2 regions of the Bacillus paranthracis genome follow, and region 2 is predicted to be linked to the other one. Evidence: riboswitches for the same ligand, from Rfam matches in the RefSeq annotation. Region 2 holds a riboswitch; the other holds the start of a gene.

Region 1 (4,428 bases), 200 kb from region 2:
TCTGGATTTCTCATTTGGCATGCGGGGCTTTCTGCTTCTATCCCTCTTACGTTAGCAACAGGCGGAGAAACGTTAATGAAAACGACAGCTGGAAGTATTAAAGAAGCGATTCCAATCACTGAAACGTTATTCTCACCATACGCTCTCGTTCCAGTTATTATCTTTCTTATTACGATGCCTCTCATTAATAAGGCGATGCATCCAGATGAAAAGCATACGATTACAGTGGATCCTAGCGTGTTTCATGAAGAAGCTGCGGCTCAAGAAGTAGGTAATAATACGTTCGCTGAGAAAATGGAAAATAGTATCATCATTACACTTTGCGTTGGATTGTTAGGTCTCATTTATATTTTCAATTACTTTTATACGAAAGGCTTTAACCTTACACTTGATATCGTTATTTTCATGCTATTAATTGCTGGACTTATTTTCCACCGTACTCCGATTCAATATATTCGTGCTTTTTCAGACTCTACGAAAAGTGCTTCTGGTATTTTACTTCAGTTTCCGTTTTATGCAGGAATTATGGGGATGATGATTGGAGCAAATAGTGAAGGACTTTCACTTGGAGGAGCTATTTCAAATTTCTTTATTAGCATTTCAAACGAAACGACTTTCCCGCTCTTTACTTTTTTAAGTGCTGGCATCGTTAATATTTTCGTTCCATCTGGAGGCGGTCAATGGGCTGTGCAAGCCCCCATTATGATTCCAGCTGGCGCTGAACTTGGTGTACCTGCTGCAAAAACAGCGATGGCCATTGCTTGGGGAGATGCTTGGACGAATTTAATTCAACCATTCTGGGCATTACCGGCATTAGCGATAGCAGGTTTAGGTGCTCGTGATATTATGGGATTTTGCGTTGTGAACTTACTATATGCAGGATTTATCATTAGTCTATGTTTCTTATTTATTTAAACGAAAAGCTAGTTTTATACTAGCTTTTTTACATAATAAATCATTTATTTCCCACGCAATTTATTATGGTCTTCCACTCTATCTCCGTAAGATGTAATGCCTCAAATGCAAAAAAATCTTCACATACTTTTTCAATCAGATGTGGATTTTCCCTCAAGAAGTTCCACTGTAAAGCTTTAGGAAGAAAATATGTATCATATTCTTTACTTCCCCTTACTACTTCATCAACTTCTCTTTCACAAATTCCTCTTATTAAGTAATCATTTCTTAACTCTATTTGAATTTGCCCAAATATTTCACTACATTTTTTCAATTGAAGCAAACATGTAATATACGTTCGAAAAAGTTCGTTATCATACCCACAACAGTTTATAATACGTTCCATTTCATTCATAATGTACGAGCCTTTTCTTCTATTTGTAATAACCACTTTTCCCGCTTCTCTCGTTTACTCGTTTTCACAGATTGAAAAACTGACCGTTTTATATCGCGAATGCCGCAAAAACGTAAGACACCTCTCTTCATTATAATCCAATCTGCTGATCGATATAATAGTGCGACGTACCATAACGGTGAATCTAGCGTATTAATCACCCACGCCTTCTTCCCTTTCAATAACCCTTTCGGCAGAGCACCTTCATATTTATAAGCAAATCCGGCAACGAAAATACGATCAATAAATCCTTTTAAAATAGCTGGCATCCCCCACCACCATATCGGATAGATGAATAGAAACATATCCGCTTCTTCTACTAATGTTCTGTACCGAGCTGTTTCTTCTTCATTTACTAAGTCACGTCTTTTCTTCTCTTCATTAAATACAAGGACTGGATCAAATTGCTCCTTATATAAATCAAGTACGGTAACTGAATGATTTGTTTCCTGTAGTCCTTTTTGCACATGATTTAAAATTGCCGCGTTAAAACTTGAAGGACTAGGATGAGCGTATACAATAAGTACATTCACTACAAAACAACTCCCTTTATAAGTTAAAGTTTCCCCTTCTTTAACATCTTCTCCACAATTTGCACGTTTTTTGAACTTTGTAACAACCGGTTTAATACTGTAAGTAACTCTTCTTTTTCTAAACCTTGCAATTTCGATTTAACCGTACTCTCACCAGCACTTTGAATATCAGCCGCCATATGTTTGCAAAGATTCTCATACGGACACTCGCAGCTACTTTTTGCAAAATCTTCAAGATCAATAATCACTTCATAGTCCCCTACATTTCCAGTAACGAAAGCAAATATTTTCTTGTCTTGTATTTCAACATCTTCTACATGTCCTTCTTCATAATATTCATACCCTTTATCCATAATGTACTTAGGAATCCATTTCGTTATATCATGTAACAAATAAGCGTACATAACAATCCCTCTTCCTTTAATTCCCTTTTGACTTCTAGAGCCACTGCATGTTATTCTAATAACTGTCAAATAGCAAGTCTATATGACAAAACGACTGACACCTATTCGGCGAAGGTGTCTCTTTTCATTTGCAGCCGATATGAAGTGCCTCTTTCAGGCATATTCAATCTTTGACACTACACACTCAACACCATTCCCTGTATCAGGCTGCTTAAGCAGTCTTTTACTCTACATACTTCAAAAAAAGAGAGCTTAGCTCCCTTTTCTCGCTTTATAAAATACCCCTTTTTCAGTATAGAGATATTCATCAGCTAATGTAATTTTCCCATCCAGTTTCAGTTCATCTAATAGTCTTGATAAATAAAATTGATGTAACATCTTTTTCGTGAATTTTCCTTCATGATGCGAAACGATATGTTCTTGAATATCTAACAATGATATCGGCTTATCTTGCTCTATCATATATTCATAAACTGTACTACGCAGTTTTACGTATTTTTCGAGTGTCACAGTAACGCGCAACCCCTTTCTTCTTAATATAAATTTTCGTAATCGGTTTTTTTGCAATAAAAAAACCTCTCCGATAAGAAGAAGTTACGTATATATCTTCGTCTTATCTCCCAGAACAAATTTGTTCTGCTGGAATTAGCACCTGCATCGCGGTTGCTGGGTTTCATCGGGCCAGTCCCTCCACCTCTCTGGATAAGAAAATATTCACTTAATTCTTACTATACGTAATTTCATTTCAATTGTCAAACAAATATAACAAATTATATTTTCTTCTTTACTGTTCATACTATACATATATGAATATGCAAGGAGGATTATGAAATGCACGAAAATGCCCGCGGATATGTACAAGATTCTTTTCAATCATTACAAGAAGCAAAACAATGTTTAGAAGCAGCATTACAGACTGTTGAAAAAGATTTTAATCGCGCTCGTATTGAACAATCTCTTTATGCAATCGAACAAGCTATTCAACGCTGCGACTACACCGTTCACATTTTAGAACAAGATTGAAAAAACTTCCCATCATAAGGTGGGAAGGTTTTTCAAATGGCATACTTCATAATTATTGCCGTTATGATTAAAAAATATACAGAATTCACAATTTCTAAAATCCCTACTTTTATAATAGAAATTTTTTTGCCATACAATATAATGGCTCGAATGACACTTGGTATAAAAATAAGAGAACACAACGGATTAATAGCAAATACGATGACCGTTAACATGATATGATAACCCCAAGATATATAACGATACTTCGGATTATTTTTCTCACGTATCATCGTTTTCACATAAAACGTACTTCCTAAAAAATATAAAAATGAAATAAGCGCAATAAATAATGCAGTTTTATCTATCAGTTTCATTGAAAAATAATAACTAACTAAACCACCTATACAGAAAACAATAATTGCACTAACGTCATTTAATAATGCTCTTTCATTTTTTTGACGAGCGTAATACATATTTACTATAAAGAATGGAATCATGACTATTACGAATAAAAGAATGCGCCATTCATATAATAGAGAAATCATCCCAAATACGAACGCAATCAAAAAATATACAATTGCTGCATGTAAATACTCTTTTTTTCTTTTTTGTTTTATGTACATAAGGAATGGATACGTAGCTAAATAGATAAAGAACCAAGCTATAAACAATGGAATATGATACATAGTAGGTTTTCCAAGTATGACACTTAATAGAAATGGTATAACAAGCATCGCCCATGCACCATGTTGCTTCGGAATAACTAACTTCATTAACTATACACCTCCCTTTTGAAAATAGTTCTCACCTACTATTATACAAATAATTTTATATAGTAACGGATATATATTGGACTATTTTTTGACAATAAAAAATGCTCCTTACAATATGTAAGAAGCATGAAAGAGGCAAACGAATATGTAAGTCGCGACCCTACCTTATATGAGTATGCTTTTCTATACCATGTTATGCTTATCCAATATGCCATATTTCTTTTTAAATCTTGTAAGAATCGTAATCCAAGACGTACTAAATAATAGTAAGAAAACAACATTCGAAATTGCATGGCTCAAATCGAAATAAAAACTTGCGATATAATACGAAATGACTGTTTCCCACGTTGCCTCTCGTATAAAAC
Region 2 (4,428 bases):
AATGCCGACGCAAAAGCCTCACGAGTCGGAACTAAAAAGGCTACATGATATATACCAGTCGTACGCGGCTCTTGCAGTACCCCGTCCTCTAACTTTTCAAGAACAAGTAATGTATTCTTTCCACCTTTTCCAGATAAATATGCTTTATTCCCCTCTTGCTTAATTACTTCTAAGCCTACAACATTCTCATAAAAGGCAATTTGACGTTCTAAATCTAACACCTTAAATTCAACATGACCAATACGTGTTTTTGGATGAATTTGTACCATGAGTAACTTCCTCCCCAATTTCCTTTTATTTTTATATAAGTTGATGGACAATAGCCACATTCAACGAACATACTTTAATTTTGTTTTTTTGTAGCATCAACTTTCAGCCATTTTTTTGATATTTCGCTTAATGTCCCATCTTGTTCTAATTCTTTCAATGCTTTATTTATATCTTCTAACTTTTCGCTCTTTTTAGCAAATGGAAATGCAATCTCTCCCCATTTAAGTGGACCAAATCCTACTTTCACATTATCTAAATCTGCCTTTTTAATTGTTGTTTCTACTTGCACTTTATCATTATAGTAAGCATCTACACGACCAAGTCCCACTTCATTCAATTCTGCTGTTGGATCTTCTGAGAACGTTTTAATTGTAAAAGCATTATTTTTATTTAAAGCTTTTAATTCTTGTTCCCCGGCTGTACCAAGCCCCACACCTACAGTCTTTCCTTTTAGATCTTCTATCGATTTAATTGTATTATTATCTTTCTTCACCGCGAAAACAGATCCTGAATAAACATATGGAATTGAAAAGTCATATTTCTTTTTTCTTTCCGGAGAAACCGATAATTCATTTGCAATTGTATCAATACGACCCGAGTCTAATAAACCGAATAATCCTTCAAAATCAGAAACGTTCCATTCAACTTTATATCCAGCTTTTTTAGCAGCCGCTTCAATAATTTCAGCATCAAAGCCTTTTACTTTCTCACCCTCTTTAAAAATAAATGGACTACGACCTGCAGACGTCCCAACTTTCACTACTTTTTCATCTGTTTTTTTGCTCGCTGTATCTGAACCACAAGCAGATAAAAGCCCAACCGATACTGTTAATGCCAATGTTAGTAATAATGATGATTTCCTCATAATTTTTCCTCCTAAATAACGAAATGATTGCCTTCTTCTGAAGCATTCAATTGTCGTAAAAACTTTTTCGTACGCTCATTTTGTGGATTCCGAAAAATTTCTTCTGGCGTTCCCTGCTCTACAATAATGCCTTCAGCCATAAATATAATACGGTCCGCTACTTCTTTTGCGAAATTCATTTCATGTGTGACAATAACCATCGTTATATGCTGCCTTGCCAAATCCTTAATGACTTGCAATACCTCGTTCACTAATTCTGGATCAAGTGCAGAAGTCGGTTCATCAAACAATAATACAGCGGGATTTAAAGCCATTGCCCTAGCAATACCTATTCTTTGTTGTTGCCCACCTGATAACATCGTTGGGTAGAAATTTTCTTTTTCAGCTAAACCTACTTGTTTTAATATTTCTCTTGCTATTCTTTTTGCTTCTTCTTCACTTTTTTTCTGTACAACTGTTAATGGCGTTGTAATATTTTGCAATGCTGTTTTATTTTTAAATAAATTATAGTTTTGAAAAACCATTGCTGTTTTTTGGCGTAATTTTATTATTTCCTTTTTATAAAGCTTCTTCACATGAATCTCTAAATCTTCAATTCTAATACTTCCACCCTCTGGTTGTTCTAATAAATTTAAACATCTTAATAGTGTCGATTTACCTGAACCAGAAGGTCCAATAATGACTACCACTTCTCCTTTATTTACAGTAAGTGAGATTCCTTTTAGTACTTCATTACTCTTATAAGATTTATACAAATCACTTATCTCAATCACACATATCACCTCATCCTTGTTACAAATACGGTGCATCAAGTTTCTTTTCTAACTTTTTCTGTCCCCAGCTAATTACGATTGTAATAATCCAATATACAATCGCTACCGCTAAGTAACTTTCCATATAACGATACGATTGTGCCGCTAACATTTTCGCTTGCGCTAAAATTTCAGCCACCCCAAGTGCAAAAGATAACGAAGATTCTTTTAACAATCCAACAAAATTATTTCCAAGTGACGGTACTGCAACCCGAATAGCTTGCGGAAAGATAATCTGTCGCATAGCTTGCGCCTTTGTCATCCCAACTGATAAACAAGCATCCATTTGTCCCGATTCGACAGCATTTAATGAACCTCGAATAATTTCTGACAAATACGCTGCATTATTTAAACTGAGACCAATTAAAGTCGCTTGCATCGCTGTAAGTACTGTAAAGGTTGGGAATATTTGCGGCAATCCGAAATACAACACGAACAATTGAACTAATAAAGGTGTTCCTCTAAAGAAAGATATATATACTCTTGCAATAGAATATAGAAATTTCGTTTTGTTTTTCGTTATGATCGCCAAACCTATCCCTATAACAAAAGAAATAATCATTGAAACTACAGTAATTCCTAAAGTTATGTATACATACTTAAATAATTGCGGAAAACTTTCTAAAAAATACGTTACATCAAACTTCACTCTATCCCCCCTCTCTAAATAAAAAACTCTTCTTACACATATAAGAAGAGTTGAATGTTAATCCATTTCCCCTCATCTTCCAAACGCTTCATACGTTTGCTGGACTTAGCACAGTACTTTTATAGCCTGTTGCTGAGATTTCATCGGGCCAGTCCCTCCATCTCTCTTGATAAGAAAACTAATAAATTTTTCCATTTATTTAGTTGTTATTATGAAGAATACAATTAATAACTAATAATGTCAATATGAAAACTAAGAATTAAATTCGATAAAGTGAAACTTTAATCAGTGGGGGGGTTCTTCATCCCCCACCTAACCTTCTTTGCTTTCGCTGAATTTTGAGGTGGGGGGTTTTACTGCCCATTAAAGCCGGATAAATTCCCAAACATCTTGTTCCTCACATTCACCTAGTCTTGAAATGTATCACTAATACTGGATAAACTACACAGAAAAAGCCATTATTTCTATTGTTAGTAGAAATAATGGCTTTTTCTAGATTATGATTCTTATCGCATTTTATGTACTTCAGCAACTAACTTTCCGCCCTGAATGCCCATATAAAGCTTCACAGGTGCATCATTCGTATTTTCAAACACTAAATCTAAGTATGGATATGCAATTGTAGCATCTCTTCCTTGTGGAACGTAACCTACCGTTTTAGAATGTGTTGTTCTCTCTACCATTTTCAAACCAGCTTGATCTGCCGCATTGTATAATGTTGATGATGTTTGACAAACACCACCGCCATATCCATCTACTAATTTACCATCTACAATTTCTTTTCCTAATTGATATCCTTTATCTGGCGTTGTATCACCAATTAATGCATTGAAAGAGAAACGGTCTCCTTTTGCTAATACAACTCCATTTATGCTCGCTGCTGACAAACGAATATTTTCAATACGGCCACCTGTTGAGCCACCTAAATTCGTTTCATATCTACCAATTACCGTACCACTTCCTTGCGCATCACTTAATGTTGCAGTAGGCTTCTTCTCAACAATAGGTAATTGATAGGAAGAATCCCACATACCTACGTTTAATAATTTATCTACTAATTCTTTTTCCATTAATTCATAAGAAGGTTTCCCTTCTTGCCAACTTCCATCAGATCCTAGACGTGAAGGGACCATCTTTTTGTCAACATTTTTCCCAACTTCCCTAGCAACCTTCTCAACTGATTTTTTAAATTTCGCTTCATCTTCAAAATAACCTAGACTCGACAAATCTAACTTTTTTACTTCCGTACCTGTACGCCCATCTACTAAACTAATAGAATCCTGTACTTCTGCTTTAGCCTCTACCGTGTGGCCACCAATATCACTTACTAATGCAACATCACTTACTTTTGTACCACAGCCACTCACTACAGCTACACATAAAACCCCAACTAATATACCCTTTACTTTACGGAACAATATACTCTCCCCTTTTCCCCAATACTACTTTTATGTATTATTTCATTTTTATGTATGTTTTGTTACAATCATTTTACAATATATTTATAAATTGTTACAAGTTATTTTTTACTCTATATAAATTACTCTTTTCTTTTCCAAATGTCTATATATATTTACATAAAAGTTTGAGTTTGATAGAATTGTAACCTCTCCCTATTATCCAGTATATACCATAAAACGAACGAAATACAAATGTAAAACTCCATATTCGTATTTATAAAAAACATCCTGTGAACATAAATAGGTATTTGCCGTGCCACACTCCGCTTTTACACATACATTATGGTGAATTAATCTATTTTAAAGAAATGGAGGATGTTTTTATGTACCCCTACAATCCATACGATCCATATAACCAAACTGGTTATCAAC

Evidence for each region. A riboswitch is a leader RNA that binds a small molecule or an ion and turns the genes downstream of it on or off. The one in region 2 is predicted to bind S-adenosylmethionine.
Region 1: another riboswitch for S-adenosylmethionine. It lies ahead of NLJ82_RS15560 (hypothetical protein); the one in region 2 lies ahead of NLJ82_RS16655 (amino acid ABC transporter permease).

The regions. Positions count from the first base shown of each region.
Region 1 is NZ_CP101135.1:3,040,483-3,044,910, forward strand. Features, by position in the region: gene NLJ82_RS15540 (short-chain fatty acid transporter) at 1-915, shown strand, start outside; gene NLJ82_RS15545 (hypothetical protein) at 956-1,309, opposite strand; gene NLJ82_RS15550 (NAD(P)H-dependent oxidoreductase) at 1,306-1,881, opposite strand; gene NLJ82_RS15555 (SWIM zinc finger family protein) at 1,905-2,285, opposite strand; gene NLJ82_RS15560 (hypothetical protein) at 2,538-2,795, opposite strand; SAM riboswitch class I at 2,896-2,994, opposite strand; gene NLJ82_RS15565 (hypothetical protein) at 3,117-3,308, shown strand; gene NLJ82_RS15570 (YwiC-like family protein) at 3,341-4,063, opposite strand; gene NLJ82_RS15575 (ECF transporter S component) at 4,247-4,428, opposite strand, start outside.
Region 2 is NZ_CP101135.1:3,239,873-3,244,300, forward strand. Features, by position in the region: gene NLJ82_RS16640 (VOC family protein) at 1-269, opposite strand, end outside; gene NLJ82_RS16645 (amino acid ABC transporter substrate-binding protein) at 344-1,135, opposite strand; gene NLJ82_RS16650 (amino acid ABC transporter ATP-binding protein) at 1,147-1,908, opposite strand; gene NLJ82_RS16655 (amino acid ABC transporter permease) at 1,928-2,596, opposite strand; SAM riboswitch class I at 2,666-2,772, opposite strand; gene NLJ82_RS16660 (VanW family protein) at 3,103-4,014, opposite strand; gene NLJ82_RS16665 (hypothetical protein) at 4,365-4,428, shown strand, end outside.